Regions from separate parts of the Streptomyces sp. NPDC005774 genome, predicted to be linked through region 2. Evidence: riboswitches for the same ligand, from Rfam matches in the RefSeq annotation. Region 2 holds a riboswitch; the other holds the start of a gene.
What was found. A riboswitch is a leader RNA that binds a small molecule or an ion and turns the genes downstream of it on or off. The one in region 2 is predicted to bind glycine.
Positions count from the first base shown of each region.

Region 1: linked by a shared signal. The riboswitch ahead of gcvP (aminomethyl-transferring glycine dehydrogenase) and the one ahead of gcvT (glycine cleavage system aminomethyltransferase GcvT) in region 2 are both predicted to bind glycine.

Region 1 is NZ_JBIAIV010000068.1:7,870-15,480, forward strand. It holds gene ACFYQA_RS35385 (bifunctional nuclease family protein) at 1-258, shown strand, start outside; gene ACFYQA_RS35390 (MerR family transcriptional regulator) at 476-1,168, shown strand; gene ACFYQA_RS35395 (DNA polymerase IV) at 1,314-2,861, shown strand; gene ACFYQA_RS35400 (PRC-barrel domain-containing protein) at 2,949-3,323, opposite strand; glycine riboswitch at 3,435-3,531, shown strand; gene gcvP (aminomethyl-transferring glycine dehydrogenase) at 3,703-6,588, shown strand; gene ACFYQA_RS35410 (molybdopterin-binding protein) at 6,830-7,225, opposite strand.
Region 2 is NZ_JBIAIV010000007.1:200,874-208,484, reverse strand. It holds gene ACFYQA_RS09735 (L-serine ammonia-lyase) at 1-797, opposite strand, end outside; gene glyA (serine hydroxymethyltransferase) at 984-2,258, opposite strand; gene gcvH (glycine cleavage system protein GcvH) at 2,274-2,651, opposite strand; gene gcvT (glycine cleavage system aminomethyltransferase GcvT) at 2,860-4,044, opposite strand; glycine riboswitch at 4,202-4,302, opposite strand; gene ACFYQA_RS09715 (AAA family ATPase) at 4,538-5,206, shown strand; gene ACFYQA_RS09710 (enhanced serine sensitivity protein SseB) at 5,389-6,195, shown strand; gene ACFYQA_RS09705 (enhanced serine sensitivity protein SseB C-terminal domain-containing protein) at 6,386-7,135, shown strand; gene ACFYQA_RS09700 (ABC transporter substrate-binding protein) at 7,554-7,611, shown strand, end outside.

The DNA of each region.
Region 1 (7,611 bases), on a different contig from region 2:
ACGGAAGTGCGCATCACAGACCTGCGCGAGGGTGTCTTCTACGCGGAGCTGGTCTTCGCCAGCGGTGTCGAGGTGAGCGCCCGGCCGTCCGACGCTATAGCGCTGGCGCTGCGCACGGGTACGCCGATCTACGGCAGCGACACGGTGCTCGACGATGCCGGGATCGCCATCCCGGACGAGCAGGAGGACGAGGTGGAGAAGTTCCGCGAGTTCCTCGACCAGATCTCGCCGGAGGATTTCGGCTCCAGCAGCCAGTGAGGGCGGCGGCCGTTCCGCCGGAATGCCGCTCGAAACCGCGGTACGTGAGGGCCTTGCACGGCCCGCGCGGAGGGCATTCGGCTAGCCTTTCCCCGCGGTGGGGCACGGGAAACCACTCTTAGGGTGATTATCACTCGGCGTGCCGAGTGTGGCGATCGTTGACGCACCCTTGGTGACTGCCTACCGTCGAGGAGGCAGGTCAAGGACGGAGGTCGGCGTGAGAAGCACCGGCGACGGTACGGCTGGGGGTGCCCCCGGACATGGTCTCGGGGTGAGCGGTCTGTACCCTCCCCCAGGCTCTCAGCTCCGCGCGAGCGGGGCGTATGCCCATCACGGCAGTGTGGCCGATCCTGCTCCGCAGCGACCGGCGGCCGTGCCGAGCAGCAGCAGCGGAGGGGCGGCGACGTCCATGGCGTCCGAGGAGATCGGCTACCGCGGCCCGACGGCCTGCGCGGCCGCCGGTATCACCTACCGGCAACTGGACTACTGGGCTCGCACGGGACTGGTCGAGCCGAGTGTGCGGCCGGCCCATGGCTCGGGGACACAGCGGCTGTACAGCTTCCGGGACGTCGTCGTCCTGAAGATCGTCAAGCGGTTCCTGGACACCGGTGTCTCGCTGCAGAACATCCGTACCACCGTCCAGCACCTGCGGGAGGGGGGCTTCCGCGATCTGGAGCGCATGACGCTGATGAGCGACGGCGCCACGGTCTACGAGTGCGCCACGCCGGACGAGGTCCATGCCCTGCTCCAGGGCGGCCAGGGGATCTTCGGGATCGCCGTGAGCGTGGTGTGGCGGGACATCGAGAACGCGCTGTCGCAATTGCACGGGGAACGCATCGACACCGGGGAGACGCTGATCGGCCCCAACCCGGCGGATGAGCTGGCGAGGCGGCGCAACCGCGCCGTCTGAGCCGCACGGGCGGATCCGTGCCGTCCGCGGTGTCCCTGCTCTGCGCCGTGCATGGGGACCGTACTGCCGGGGCGGCCCTCGGGGCGGCGGGCGGCACGGCACCCACGACGGGGCATTGTCAGTGGCGTAGGGCAGCATCGGAGACGTGAGATCCGCACCCACAGTCCTGCATCTCGACATGGACGCCTTCTTCGCCTCGGTGGAGCAGGCGTCCAAGCCGAGCCTGCGCGGGAAGGCCGTGGTCGTGGGCGGGCTCGGGCCGCGCGGTGTGGTCGCCACCGCCTCGTACGAGGCCCGGGTCTTCGGTGTCCGTTCAGCGCTGCCCATGGCGCAGGCGCGGCGGCTCGCGCCGAACGCGGCGTATCTCGTGCCCCGCTTCGCGTTGTACCGGTCGATCAGCGACCAGGTGATGGAGCTGCTGCGGGCGCTGTCGCCACTGGTGGAGCCATTGAGTCTGGACGAGGCGTTCGTGGATCTGGAGGCCGGAGGGGCGGCTGAGGACGAGCGGTCCGCCCGGCTGGCCGGCGCGAAGCTGCGCGCGGACATACGGGCGGTCACGGGGCTCACCGGATCGGTGGGGCTGGCTGCCTCCAAGATGCTGGCGAAGATCGCTTCGGAGCAGGCCAAGCCGGACGGGCTGGTGCTGATCGAGCCGGGGACCGAGCGGGCCCTGCTGGCGCCCCTGTCGGTCCGGACACTGCCGGGTGTCGGGCCGGCCACCGGCGACCACCTGCGGCGGGCAGGGATCCACACGGTCGGGGACCTCGCCGAGGCAGGGGAGGACGAGCTGGTACGTCTGCTAGGCAAAGCACACGGACACGCCCTGCACGCCATGTCCCTGGCGAGGGACGAGCGGTCCGTGGTGGCCGAGCGGGAGACGAAGTCGGTGTCGGTCGAGGACACCTACGACGTGGACATCCACGACCGGGTGCGGGTCGGGGTGGAGGTACAGCGCCTCGCCGACCGCTGTGTGCGCCGGCTGAGGGCAGCAGGGCTGTCGGGACGGACCATCGTGCTGAAGGTGCGGCGGTACGACTTCTCGACACTCACCCGCTCCGAGACTCTGCGGGGTCCCACGGACGATCCGGCGGTGGTGCGTGAGGCGGCGACGCGGCTGCTGGACTCGGTCGACACGACGGGCGGCGTGCGGCTGCTGGGCGTGGGGGTCAGCGGGCTCGCCGATTACACGCAGGAGGATCTGTTCGCGCAGGCGGCGGAGGAGCGGGACAGGGAACTGCTGGGCGCGGAAGCGGAGGCGGCAGTGCCCGCGGAGGAACGGCAACAGCCGGGCGCCGAGCGGCGCTGGCCGGCCGGGCACGACGTAAGGCACAGCGAGTACGGCCATGGATGGGTCCAGGGCAGCGGCCTCGGGCGGGTCACCGTGCGATTCGAGACGCCCGGATCGGCACCGGGGCGGGTGAGGACCTTCCGGACCGACGACCGGGCCCTGTACCCCGCGGATCCGCTGCCGTTGGTGGAGCGAAGGCCTGGGGACAGCAGAGGGAGTGCGGACGGCCCGAGCGGTGAGAACGATCAGGACGACGGTGACGGTCAGGGCGGGGAGGGCACCCAGGACGGCGGGGCCGACGGCGATGCCCGGAGCCCCCAGGACGGCCGGGGCGCCCGGGGCAGCCAGGGTTCGAGGGCCGGTGCGGGGGCCGGTGGTGCGGACCTGGGGGCCTCGGGCGAGTGAGGGTGCTGCCCCGGGTGAGTCCGAAGGCAGGCCCTGGGGACGGGCAGATGCCGGCGCGATGGCTCGAGTGCGCCACGGGTGACGTCGTCAGGCGGAGTCGTCCCTGCCGGCGAGCCTGCCGAAGTCGTGGTCCGGGAACGGGGGAGGGGCGGCTGTGTCCAGGCCGTAGTGGTGGTAGAGCTGGAGTTCCTGCTCCGGGGAGAGATGGCGGCCCACCCCGAAGTCGGGAGCGTCCTTGATCAGGGCGCGTTCGAAGGGGATGTGGAGGCCGCCGTCGATCAGCTCGCTCGGCTCCAGGGGGACGAAGGCATCCCTGCTGAACAGGCCGGTGCGTATCGCCGCCCACTCCGGCACGCCGGTGGCGTCGTCGAGATAGACCTCATCGATCGTGCCGATCCGGTTGCCATTGCGGTCGAACGCCTTGCGGCCGATCAGGTTGCGCGGATCGATGTCGGTCTGCACGGGCCCTCCACTGGTCGCAAGGATTCGTCAGCACTACAAAACGGCACAATCGGCGGGGCGGCCACTCGAAAGTACGGGCCTTGCCCTCGCTGGTACCCTGGCAGCGGCTGCTGACCCCGTGCGGGAGAGCCCTCTCTGCACCATCGGAGGGCGCCGAAGGAGCAAATCCTCCCCGGAATCTCTCAGGCCCACGTACCGCATGGACGAGGTCACTCTGGAAAGCAGAGCGGGTGTCGACGGCTCCCGCTCTCACCGACGGTGAAAGCCGGCCGCCCCGGGCGGCCGGTGAAGCTCTCAGGTTGAGATGACAGAGGGGGAGGCCGTCCGGGCACCCGTCATGGTGCCCCTCGAAGGTCGTCGGACCAGGAGGCCTCCGCACATGACCGCCCATCGCATTCCCCTCTCCGAGCTCGAACAGGGAACGCCCTTCGAGCAGCGTCACATCGGCCCCGACCACGAGGCCCGAGCCAAGATGCTCGCGCAGGTCGGCTACGGCTCGCTCGAGGAGCTGACGGCCGCCGCCGTCCCGGATGTGATCAAGAACGCCGACGCGCTGGACCTGCCGGGTGCCCGCACCGAGCCCGAGGTGCTGGCCGAGTTGCGGTCGCTGGCCGACCGCAACGAGGTGCTCGGCTCCATGATCGGGCTGGGGTACTACGGGACCTTCACGCCGCCCGTCATCCTGCGCAACGTCATGGAGAACCCCGCCTGGTACACGGCCTACACGCCGTACCAGCCCGAGATCTCGCAGGGGCGGCTCGAGGCGCTGCTGAACTTCCAGACCATGGTCGCCGAGCTCACCGGCCTCCCGACCTCCGGTGCCTCCCTGCTCGACGAGGGCACCGCGGCCGCCGAGGCGATGGCGCTGTCGCGCCGCATGGGCAAGAACAAGAAGGGTCTGTTCCTGGTCGACGCGGACGCGCTGCCGCAGACCGTCGCCGTCATCCGGACCCGAGCCGAGCCGGCCGGCGTCGAGGTCGTCGTCGCCGACCTGAGCGAGGGCATCCCCGCCGAGGTCGCCGAGCGTGAGATCAACGGCGTGCTGATCCAGTACCCGGGCGCCTCCGGTGCCGTACGCGACATCAAGCCGGTGATCGACCGGGCGCACGAGCTGGGCGCGCTCGTCACCGTCGCCGCCGATCTGCTCGCCCTCACACTGCTGAGGTCCCCCGGCGAACTCGGCGCGGACATCGCGGTCGGCACGACGCAGCGCTTCGGCGTGCCGATGGGCTTCGGCGGACCGCACGCCGGATACATGGCCGTGCAGGAGAAGATGGCGCGCAGCCTGCCCGGACGGCTCGTCGGCGTCTCCGTCGACGCGGACGGGCACAGGGCCTACCGGCTCGCGCTCCAGACCCGCGAGCAGCACATCCGCCGTGAGAAGGCCACCAGCAACATCTGTACCGCCCAGGTGCTGCTCGCCGTCATGGCCGGTATGTATGCCGTGTACCACGGCCCCGAGGGGCTGAGGACCATCGCGTGGCGCACCCACCGCTACGCGACCGTCCTCGCCGAAGGGCTCCGGGCCGGGGGCGTGGAGATCGTCCACGGTTCCTACTTCGACACGCTGACCGTACGGGTCCCGGGGCGGGCAGCCGAGGTCGTGGCCGCCGCCCGGGACAACGGCGTCAACCTGCACCTCGTCGACGCCGACCTCGTCTCGATCGCCTGCGACGAGACGACCACGCGCGACCGGCTCGCCGCCGTGTGGAGCGCCTTCGGTGTCGGGGGAGACGTCGAATCCCTGGACGCGGCCGCGCGGAACGCCCTCCCGGACGCCCTGCTGCGCACCGATGAGTACCTGGCGCACCCCGTCTTCCACCAGCACCGATCCGAGACCGCGATGCTGCGCTACCTGCGCAGGCTCGCCGACCGTGACTACGCGCTGGACCGCGGCATGATCCCGCTGGGATCCTGCACCATGAAGCTCAACGCGACCGCGGAGATGGAGCCCATCACCTGGCCCGAGTTCGGGCAGTTGCATCCCTTCGCGCCGACCGGGCAGGTCCAGGGCTACCTCACGCTCATCCGCGAGCTGGAGGACCGGCTCGCGGAGGTCACCGGCTACGACAAGGTGAGCCTTCAGCCCAACGCGGGCTCCCAGGGCGAACTGGCCGGTTTGCTCGCCGTCCGCGGGTACCACCGGGCCAACGGCGACGAGCAGCGCACCGTCTGCCTCATCCCGTCCTCCGCGCACGGCACCAACGCCGCCAGCGCCGTCATGGCCGGCATGAAGGTCGTCGTCGTGAAGACCGCCGAGGACGGCGAGGTCGACGCCGACGACCTGCGCGCGAAGATCGAGCGGTACCGCGACGAGCTGTCGGTGCTGATGATCACGTACCCCTCGACGCACGGTGTGTTCGAGGAGCACGTCGCCGACATCTGTGCGGCCGTGCACGAGGCCGGCGGCCAGGTGTACGTGGACGGCGCGAACCTCAACGCGCTGGTCGGGCTGGCCAAGCCCGGACACTTCGGCGGGGACGTCTCGCACCTGAACCTGCACAAGACCTTCTGTATCCCGCACGGCGGCGGCGGCCCCGGCGTCGGTCCGGTCGGCGTGCGGGCGCACCTGGCGCCGTACTTGCCGAACCACCCGCTGCAGCCCGAGGCCGGGCCGGAGACCGGGATCGGGCCCATCTCGGCGGCGCCGTGGGGCTCGGCGGGGATCCTGCCCATCTCGTGGGCGTACGTCCGGCTGATGGGCGGCGAGGGGCTCAAGCGGGCCACCCAGGTGGCGGTACTCAGCGCCAACTACATCGCCAAGCGCCTCGAACCGCACTACCCGGTGCTGTACACCGGTCCCGGCGGGCTGGTCGCGCACGAGTGCATCATCGACCTGCGCCCCTTGACCAAGGCGACCGGCGTGAGCGTGGACGACGTGGCCAAGCGGCTGATCGATTACGGCTTCCACGCGCCGACGATGTCGTTCCCGGTGGCCGGGACGCTGATGATCGAGCCGACCGAGTCCGAGGACCTGGCCGAACTCGACCGGTTCTGCGAGACGATGATCGCGATTCGCTCGGAGATCGAGAAGGTCGGCTCCGGTGAGTGGCCCGCGGAGGACAATCCCCTGCGCAACGCCCCGCACACCGCCGCCGCGCTCGGTGGGGAGTGGGAGCACGCGTACAGTCGTCAGGAAGCCGTCTTCCCGACCGGCGTGAGTGCCGCCGACAAGTACTGGCCGCCGGTGCGCCGCGTCGACCAGGCCTTCGGCGACCGTAACCTGGTGTGCTCCTGCCCCCCGCTGGAGGCGTACGAGGACTGACGCGGCGGGCGCCCTACGAGGCCGGGACCGGCAACCGGGACCGGCAACCGGGACCGGCAACCGGGACCGGCAACCGGGACCGGCAACCGGGACCGGCAAACCGAGGAGCAACGCCCTGTACCTGTACAGGTACCGAGGAGCGGAAGGGCTCCGCTTCGGCCATGTGGCCGGGGCGGAGCCCTTCGTCGTACCCCCTACCCGCCTGCGGGGTCCAGGGCCTGAGCAGGGCCGTTTCCGGGCGTCAGACGCGGTCGATATGGACGTTTGTCGACTTCACCCGGGCCGTGGCCTCCATGCCGACCTCCAGCCCGAGCTCCTCGACGGCCTCGCGGGTCAGCAGCGAGACCAGTCGGTGCGGGCCCGCCTGGATCTCGACCTGGGCGGCCACGTCGCCGAGCTTGATCGCGGTGACGATGCCGGGAAAGGCGTTGCGCGCCGAGGTGTACGGGGTGCCCTCCTCGGCCGTGCCGGCCTTCGCGAGGTCCACCGAGAACGCGGCCAGGTCCCGCCCGTCGATGAGCCGCCGTCCGCCTTCGTCGCGGTGGGTGGTGACCCGGCCGGCGTCCGCCCAGCGGCGGGCGGTGTCCGGGCTGACGCCGAGCAGCCGCGCCGCCTGGCCGATCGTGTAGGACTGCATGCCGATCACGATAGGGCGGGAGGCGGAGCCGGACGGTGCGGGGGTGATGGGAATGAGTGGCTCCCGCGTCTTCGATCGTAAGGTTCGCCGGATGATCCGAAAGTTTCGCTTGCCTCGGCGGAGGTGGCGCGGCGCCGCTCGGCGTGTTCGGGGCCGTCACCGCGCACCGACCGGCCGCTTCGAACCGGACTTCCGGGAGGGCCGTGGTCCGGGGTGCCGATGGTGGCGGCGGGAGCGTACCGGACCCGGCCGACCGGCGGGGCGCCGCCTTCTGGAGGGTGGCGGAAGAGTCCGGTCCGGGCGCGGTTGGCGGCCGCCCCGGTGCGTGCGGTGCGGGTCGGAGGCAGATTCACCGCGTACAAGGGGTTGCCACCGTTTGGCGGCTG
Region 2 (7,611 bases):
GTGATCCACTCCATGGCGAGGGCCTTCGGGTCGCCCTCCGCGCGCAGCTTGCGTGCCGTGTTCGCGGAACGCCGGCGCACCTTCAGGCCGCCCGGCAGGATGCCCTCGCGGGACATGCCGCGCGCCACGCACGTCTGCATCACCCGCCAGATCTCCAGCAAGCCCTCGCGGACCTCCTCCTCGGTCCGCCAGGCGCACTCGTTCTCCAGCATCAGCGCGGAGATGGACAGGCCCGTCTCCCGGGTCAGGCGCAGCAGCTCGTCGCCCGTGCGGAACGGGTACTTCAGGACGGTGTCGTTGAGTTTGATGCGGTCCGCGCCCACCGCCTCCTCGTCGACGACGAAGCCGCCGCCCACCGAGTAGTACGTCTTCGACAGCACCTCGGCGCCGGACGCGTCGTACGCCCACAGGGTCATGCCGTTCGCGTGGTACGGGAGTGTCTTGCGGCGGTGCAGTACGAGGTCGTCGTCGAAGGAGAACGTGATCTCGTGCGTGTCGAGCAGCCTCAGCCGGCCCGAGTCCTTGATCTTCTCCGCCCGTTCGTCGGCCGTCTCCACGTCCACCGTGCGGGGCGAGTCGCCCTCCAGGCCGAGCAGCACCGCCTTGGGCGTGCCGTGCCCGTGGCCGGTGGCGCCGAGCGAGCCGTACAGCTCCGCGCGGACCGAGGCGACCGAGTCCAGCAGGTCCTCGTTGCGCAGCCGCCGGGCGAACATGCGGGCGGCCCGCATCGGGCCGACCGTGTGCGAGCTGGACGGCCCGATGCCGATCGAGAACAGGTCGAAGACCGAGAGGGCCACGGAAGGACTCCTAGGGGTTCGGCGGACGCCGCTGTCCGCCGGGGGTGGTTCGCGGTGGTACGGATGCGGGGAACGGGACGGTGTTCACAGGGGGTGTTCACAGGGGGCGCACGATGCGGGGCATCGCGCCCACTGACCCAGTGTGCGCGATGCCCCGGACGGTCGTACGAATCAAAGCGTACGAAATTACTTCAGACCGGGGTACAGCGGATGCTTCTCCGCGAGGGCCGTCACCCGGGCCCGGAGCGCCTCGGCGTCGGCGGCCCCGAAGGGGGAGGGCGCCTTCAGCGCCTCGGCGATCACGTCCGCCACCTCGGCGAAGTCCTCGGCGTCGAAGCCGCGGGTGGCCAGGGCGGGCGTGCCGATCCGCAGACCCGAGGTGACCATCGGCGGCCGCGGGTCGTTCGGTACCGCGTTGCGGTTGACGGTGATGCCGACCTCGTGGAGCCGGTCCTCCGCCTGCTGCCCGTCCAGCTCGGACGCGCGCAGGTCGACCAGGACCAGGTGCACGTCCGTACCGCCGGAGAGCACGTCCACGCCCACCGCCTTGGCGTCGTCCTTCGTCAGGCGTTCGGCCAGGATGCGGGCGCCCTCCAGGGTACGGCGCTGGCGGTCCTTGAACTCCTCGGACGCGGCGACCTTGAAAGCCACCGCCTTGGCCGCGACCACATGCTCCAGCGGGCCGCCCTGCTGGCCGGGGAAGACCGCGGAGTTGATCTTCTTGGCCAGCTCGGCCGTGGAGAGGATCACACCGCCGCGCGGGCCGCCGAGCGTCTTGTGCGTGGTCGTGGTGACGACGTGGGCGTGCGGGACCGGGTTCGGGTGCAGGCCCGCCGCGACCAGACCGGCGAAGTGCGCCATGTCGACCATCAGGTACGCGCCGACCTCGTCCGCGATCCGGCGGAACTCGGCGAAGTCCAGCTGCCGCGGGTACGCCGACCAGCCGGCGACGATCAGCTTCGGCCTGCTCTCCTTGGCCAGCCGCTCGACCTCGGCCATGTCGACCCGGCCGTCGTCGCCGACGTGGTAGGCGACCACGTCGTAGAGCTTGCCCGAGAAGTTGATCTTCATGCCGTGGGTCAGGTGCCCGCCGTGCGCGAGGTTCAGGCCCATGATCGTGTCACCGGGCTTGAGCAGCGCGAACATCGCGGCGGCGTTGGCCTGCGCGCCCGAGTGCGGCTGCACGTTGGCGTGCTCGGCGCCGAACAGCTCCTTGACCCGGTCGATGGCGATCTGCTCGATCACGTCGACGTGCTCGCAGCCGCCGTAGTAGCGGCGGCCGGGGTAGCCCTCGGCGTACTTGTTGGTGAGGACCGTGCCCTGGGCCTCCATGACCGCGACCGGGGCGAAGTTCTCCGAGGCGATCATCTCGAGGGTGGACTGCTGGCGGTGGAGTTCGGCGTCGATCGCCGCGGCGACGTCCGGGTCGAGCTCGTGCAGCGGGGTGTTCAGATGCGACATGGGACTACGGCCTCCTCAGCCCTGGATGAAGGCGTCGTACTCGGCGGCGGAAAGCAGGTCGGCCGGCTCGTCGGTGACCCGCACCTTGAACAGCCAGCCACCCTCGAAGGGGGCCGAGTTCACCAGCGAGGGGTCGCTGACCACGTCCTCGTTGACCTCGGTGACCTCGCCGGTGACCGGGCAGTACAGGTCGCTGACCGACTTGGTCGACTCCAGTTCGCCACAGGTCTCGCCCGCGGTCACGGTGTCACCGACCTCGGGGAGCTGGACGAACACGACGTCGCCGAGCGCGTTGGCCGCGTGCTCGGTGATGCCGATGGTCGACGCACCGTCCTCGGCGGCCGACAGCCACTCGTGCTCCTTGCTGTAACGCAGCTGCTGGGGGTTGCTCATGACCTGGATTCTCCTGTACGCGGGGGACTTGCTGATGACTCGGAAACTACGGGAAGTGCGGGACATGCGCGTGAGCGGGCACGACCTGCCCCGTTCACCCGTGCGGGGCCCTTGGGAGGCCCTGGGAGGCCCTTACGTCGACGTGCGAGGGCCTGGAAAGCCGTCCCGAGGGGCGTTCTGAGGCCGTCCGTGGCCGTCTGCGGCGGTGCTACTTCTGCCGCTTGTAGAACGGCAGCGCCACGACCTCGTAAGGCTCGTGGCTGCCGCGGATGTCCACCCCCACGCCCGCCGTGCCCGGCACCGCGTACGCCACATCGACGTACGCCATCGCGATCGGCCGGCCCAGCGTCGGGGAGGGCGCGCCGGAGGTGACCTCGCCGATCACCTCGCCGCCGACGACCACCGCGTACCCGGCGCGCGGGACCCGGCGGCCCTCGGCGATCAGGCCGACCAGGGCGCGGGGCGGGGTTCGCTCGGCGCGGGCGGCGGCCTCGGTCAGGGCGGCGCGGCCCACGAAGTCGCCCTCCTTCTCGAACTTCACCACCCGGCCGAACCCGGCGTCGAACGGTGTCAGGGAGGCGCTCAGCTCATTGCCGTACAGCGGCATGCCGGCCTCCAGACGCAGCGTGTCCCGGCAGGACAGCCCGCACGGGATCAGGCCGACGCCCTCGCCCGCCTTCGTCAGCGCCTGCCACAGCTCCACCGCGTGCTCCGGCTTCACGAACAGCTCGAAGCCGTCCTCGCCGGTGTAGCCGGTACGGGCGATGAGGGCGGGGACGCCCGCGACCGTGCCGGGCTGCCCGGCGTAGTACTTCATGCCCTCGACGTCGGTGTCGGCGTCGGTGAGGGACTGCAGGATGCCGGAGGACTCGGGGCCCTGCACCGCGAGCAGCGCGTACGCGTCGCGGTCGTCACGGACCTCGGTGTCGAAGCCGGCCGACCGCTCCACGAGCGCGTCCAGCACCACCTGGGCGTTGGAGGCGTTCGCGACGACCATGTAGTGAGGGGATCCAGTGTGAGGGGATCCGGTGTGAGGGGATCCGGCGTGGGCGGCCCCGGCCCCGGTGTCGTCGAGCCGGTAGACGATCAGGTCGTCCAGGATGCCGCCGTCCTCGCGGCAGATCATGGTGTAGCGGGCGCGGCCGGGCTTGACGGTCCCGATGTTGCCGACCAGCGCGTGGTCGAGGAACTGGGACGCCTGCGGGCCGGTGACGGTGATCTCGCCCATGTGGGAGAGGTCGAAAAGACCGGCCCCCGTCCGCACGGCGTTGTGCTCGTCGCGTTCGGAGCCGTAACGCAGGGGCATGTCCCAGCCGGCGAAATCGGTCATCGTGGCACCGAGCGAACGATGCAGGGCGTCGAGCGCGGTCCGGCGGAGTTCGGTACTGCTCATCGGTCGGTCTCCCAGGGCAGGACAGGCGAGGTCTTTCCTCCCCATCTGTCATCGGAACCTGAGAGGTTCGCCATGACCGCCCGCACAGGGGACGACCATGGCTTGCACCTTGGGTGGAGCACCGGCGACTCGCGCGGGGCCCGCTTTTCAGATGTGCCTCGCCCACGCGGTAACGGTGCCTGAGAGATTCAAGGGAGGGACTTGCTCCTTCGGCGCCCCGGCGGCAACTGGTGCCGGGGACTCTCCCGCGCGGATTCGAACGGCCGGTATGCAGTTGGCGCGTTCATCATTGCACGCATCGCGGGGCCGCGGCAGGGGGACCCTTCTGGGAGGAGCGCAGGGTACTCGGATGCTCACGCACGGCTGTGACGGGTCTGTATCGGGAAAGGGACGGAAAGCAGAGGCGTCCGGCGTTACCGTCTCTTTACACTCGGCGGGGAGCGGCTCCGGTACCTGGGCACAGGGCCGGACAGCCCCCAGGGGAGGACTCACGGTGAACAAGGCCACGGCGTACGCCGCCACCACGGGCGTCGCGCTGCCCGAGCCGCAGGCCGGCTCGGCCGGGGAGGCGTGCGGCGTCCTGCCCGCGCCTGTCGTCCGCGACCTGCGCGAGCGCGCCGGCCGCAGCCCGCACGCCCTGCTCTTCGGCCCCCGTGACCTCGTCGTGGTCACCGGACTGCCCGGCAGCGGCAAGTCCACCCTCATGCGGCGCGCGGCGCGCGGCACCCGTATCGACTCGCAGGACACCCGTGACCGCTGGGACCGCGGCATGCCGCGCCTCCTGCCGTACGCGGTGTACCGGCCCCTGGTCCGCCTCGCCCACTACGCCGGACTGCGGCGCGCCCTGCGCGCCGGCGAGGGAGTCGTCGTCCACGACTGCGGCACGCAGGCCTGGGTGCGCCGCTGGCTGGCCCGCGAGGCCCGCCGTCGGGGCGCGGACCTGCATCTGCTGCTGCTCGACGTCTCCCCGGAGCAGGCCCTGGACGGCCAGCGCGAGCGCGGCCGCGGAGTCTCCCGGTACGCCTTCCGGCGCCACCGCACCGCCATCGACCGGCTGCTGACGTCCGTGATGGGAGGCGACCTGCCCGCGGGCTGCGGCTCGGCCGTCCTGGCCGACCGCGACGCGGCGAACGCGCTGCACCGCATCGACTTCACGGACTGACGGCCGCCCGGCCGACCGGTGCACGGGCCGACCGGTGGACGGGCCGACCGGTGCACGGGCCGACCGGTGGACGGGCCGACCGGTGGACGGACCGGCGGCCGTACGGGCCGACCGCCGACCGCCGGGCGCGGCAGCGGTTAGCCTTTCAGCCACAGCAGTGGTTCCAGGCAGGCGGTAGGCAGATGGACTTCCCGGCGGGCTTCTCCGCGGACTTCCCGGCACAGACTCACCCCCATTCGCACGGCGGATGGCCCGGCAACGAGCTGGAGGAGGTGCTCTCCGCCTCCCTCGGCGTCCCCTCGGCCGACGGCCGGATCGTCGAGGTACTGGGCCGGAGCTTCCTGTGGGTTCCCCTGCCCAACGGCGGTGGGCCGGACAGCGGCCCGCTGGACCTGCCCACGACGGAGATCGAAGGCCAGGCGTACGTCCCGGTCTTCAGCTCCGAGGAACAGTTCCGTCAGGTCGTCGGCTCCCACATGTCGTTCACCGTCGCGCCCGCGGTGGAGTTCGCGCGTGGTCTGCCACCGCAGGCCGGGATCGCCGTGAACCCCGGGGGAGTGGTCGGCGTCCCGCTGCCGCCGCCCGCCGTCGCCGCCCTGTGCCGTGCCGGACGCGGACCGCTGGACGGCCCCGCGAGCGGCGGCCGGGTCAAGCTGTTCGAACCCGACTGGCAGGACGACCCGGTGGGCTTCCTCGCCGCCGCCTCCACGGAGTTCGAGGCTCTCGGCGTCGTCTCCACCGCCCGCCGCTGCCTCGCCGAGATCGAGACGGCCGGACCGGTGCTGTTCGTCGGCGTCGAACTGTCCCCCGCCGAACTGGCCCGCGCGGAGGGCGACCTGCGGGCCGCGCCGATGGACGCGCTGGGCCGCGCGCTGGGCCGCGAGCCGGTGAAGTGGCCCGTCAACCTGGTCCTCCTGGACGTGGCCCAGGATCCGGTCGGCCAGTGGATGCGCGACCGCGTCCGCCCCTTCTACCAGTGGGCGCGGTGAGGGGGAGGCGGCCGGCCGCGGTGAGGGGGATGCGGCGCCGCCGGAGGCCGGCCGCGGACCGGCGGAGCTCCCTGGGGCCGAGAGGCGCTTAAGCTAGGTTCATCGGTTCGGGCGAGGGTGTTGTACGGGTGGTACGGAGGGGCGATACAAAGTGAGCGCAGGCACCGCGGCGGCCGGGCAGGTCGAGCACATGCTGCGCCAGGTGGCACCGGGGCGTTACGACGCCTACGAGGCGTTGCTGCGCGCGCTCGCGACCCCCTCCTCCGGTCACGTCTGGATGCTGCTGTGGCAGGGCCAGGCGGGCTCCCCGGACGCCCAGTACGGGAACATGGAGGTCGACGGCTTCGGCTACGCGCCCTGCGTGACCTCCGCCCAGGAACTGTCCGCCAGTGGCTGGAACCGGTCCTACGAGGTCGTCGACGGCATCGAGGCCGCCCGCGCCCTCTACCCCGACCGCTACGGACTCTGGCTCAATCCGCACGCCCCCGGCGGCGGCCTCGGCATCCCCTGGCTCGATCTGCGCAGACTCGCCACCGGCCTCGACCGCCAGCCGGCCGGGCCCCTGCGGCTGTCCGAACCCGCCATCGAGATCCCGCAGTTCTACGCCCTGCTCGCGCAGAACGCGCACCGCACCCCCGCCGTCCGCTCGCTGCGCCGCGCCTGGGTGCAGCCTGCGCTGGGCGCCCCGTACCTCGCCATCGGCCTGGACGTGTACGACACGTCGCCACCGGCCGTGGACGCGGTGCGCGCCATGATGCAGCAGTCCCTCGGCGCGATCCCGGACGGGCTCCCGGTGTCGACCGTCGCGATGTCCGACGAGCACGATCCGGTCGCGATGTGGTTGCGGGCCAACGCCCGCCCCTTCTACGACCGCGAGGCCCACGGCGCCGTGGTGCCCCCCGCCGCGGGCTCCGGCCATCCGCCCGCGCACCAGCGCTGACCGGGCCGTATGCGGGGGAGACGGGTGCGGCCGCACCCTCCTGTGCTGACTCAGCGTGACGGTGTCCACGGAGTGGACGCGAGCGTCGGCGGAGGCGACCCACGCTGCCGTCGAGCGCTGGTTTCGTGACAGGTTTTCAGCCATGTGCGCTCCGCTGTCACCGGTTGACCGCCCGTCACCTGCGGTTTCACCCGTTCTTCACGCGGTCCGGTGCTCTCCTCAGGGGGGCGCGGGGGGAGCCGAATGTCTCGGGACGGTTAATTCCTGAGGGAGGGACGCCTGAAGAGTCCCTTATGTCAACTGTTCAGATCTCAGGTGGGTATCACCGCTATCCGGACTGTTCTCGACTCGCTGTGAACATCTGTAGTGTTCGGCCGGTCAAGATGCATCCACATAGCGGACCCGGAGTGGCCCCAATATGCGCATATCCAAGTCCCGAGCCGCTCGGGCGATCACGGCCGCGGTGGCGGTCGCTC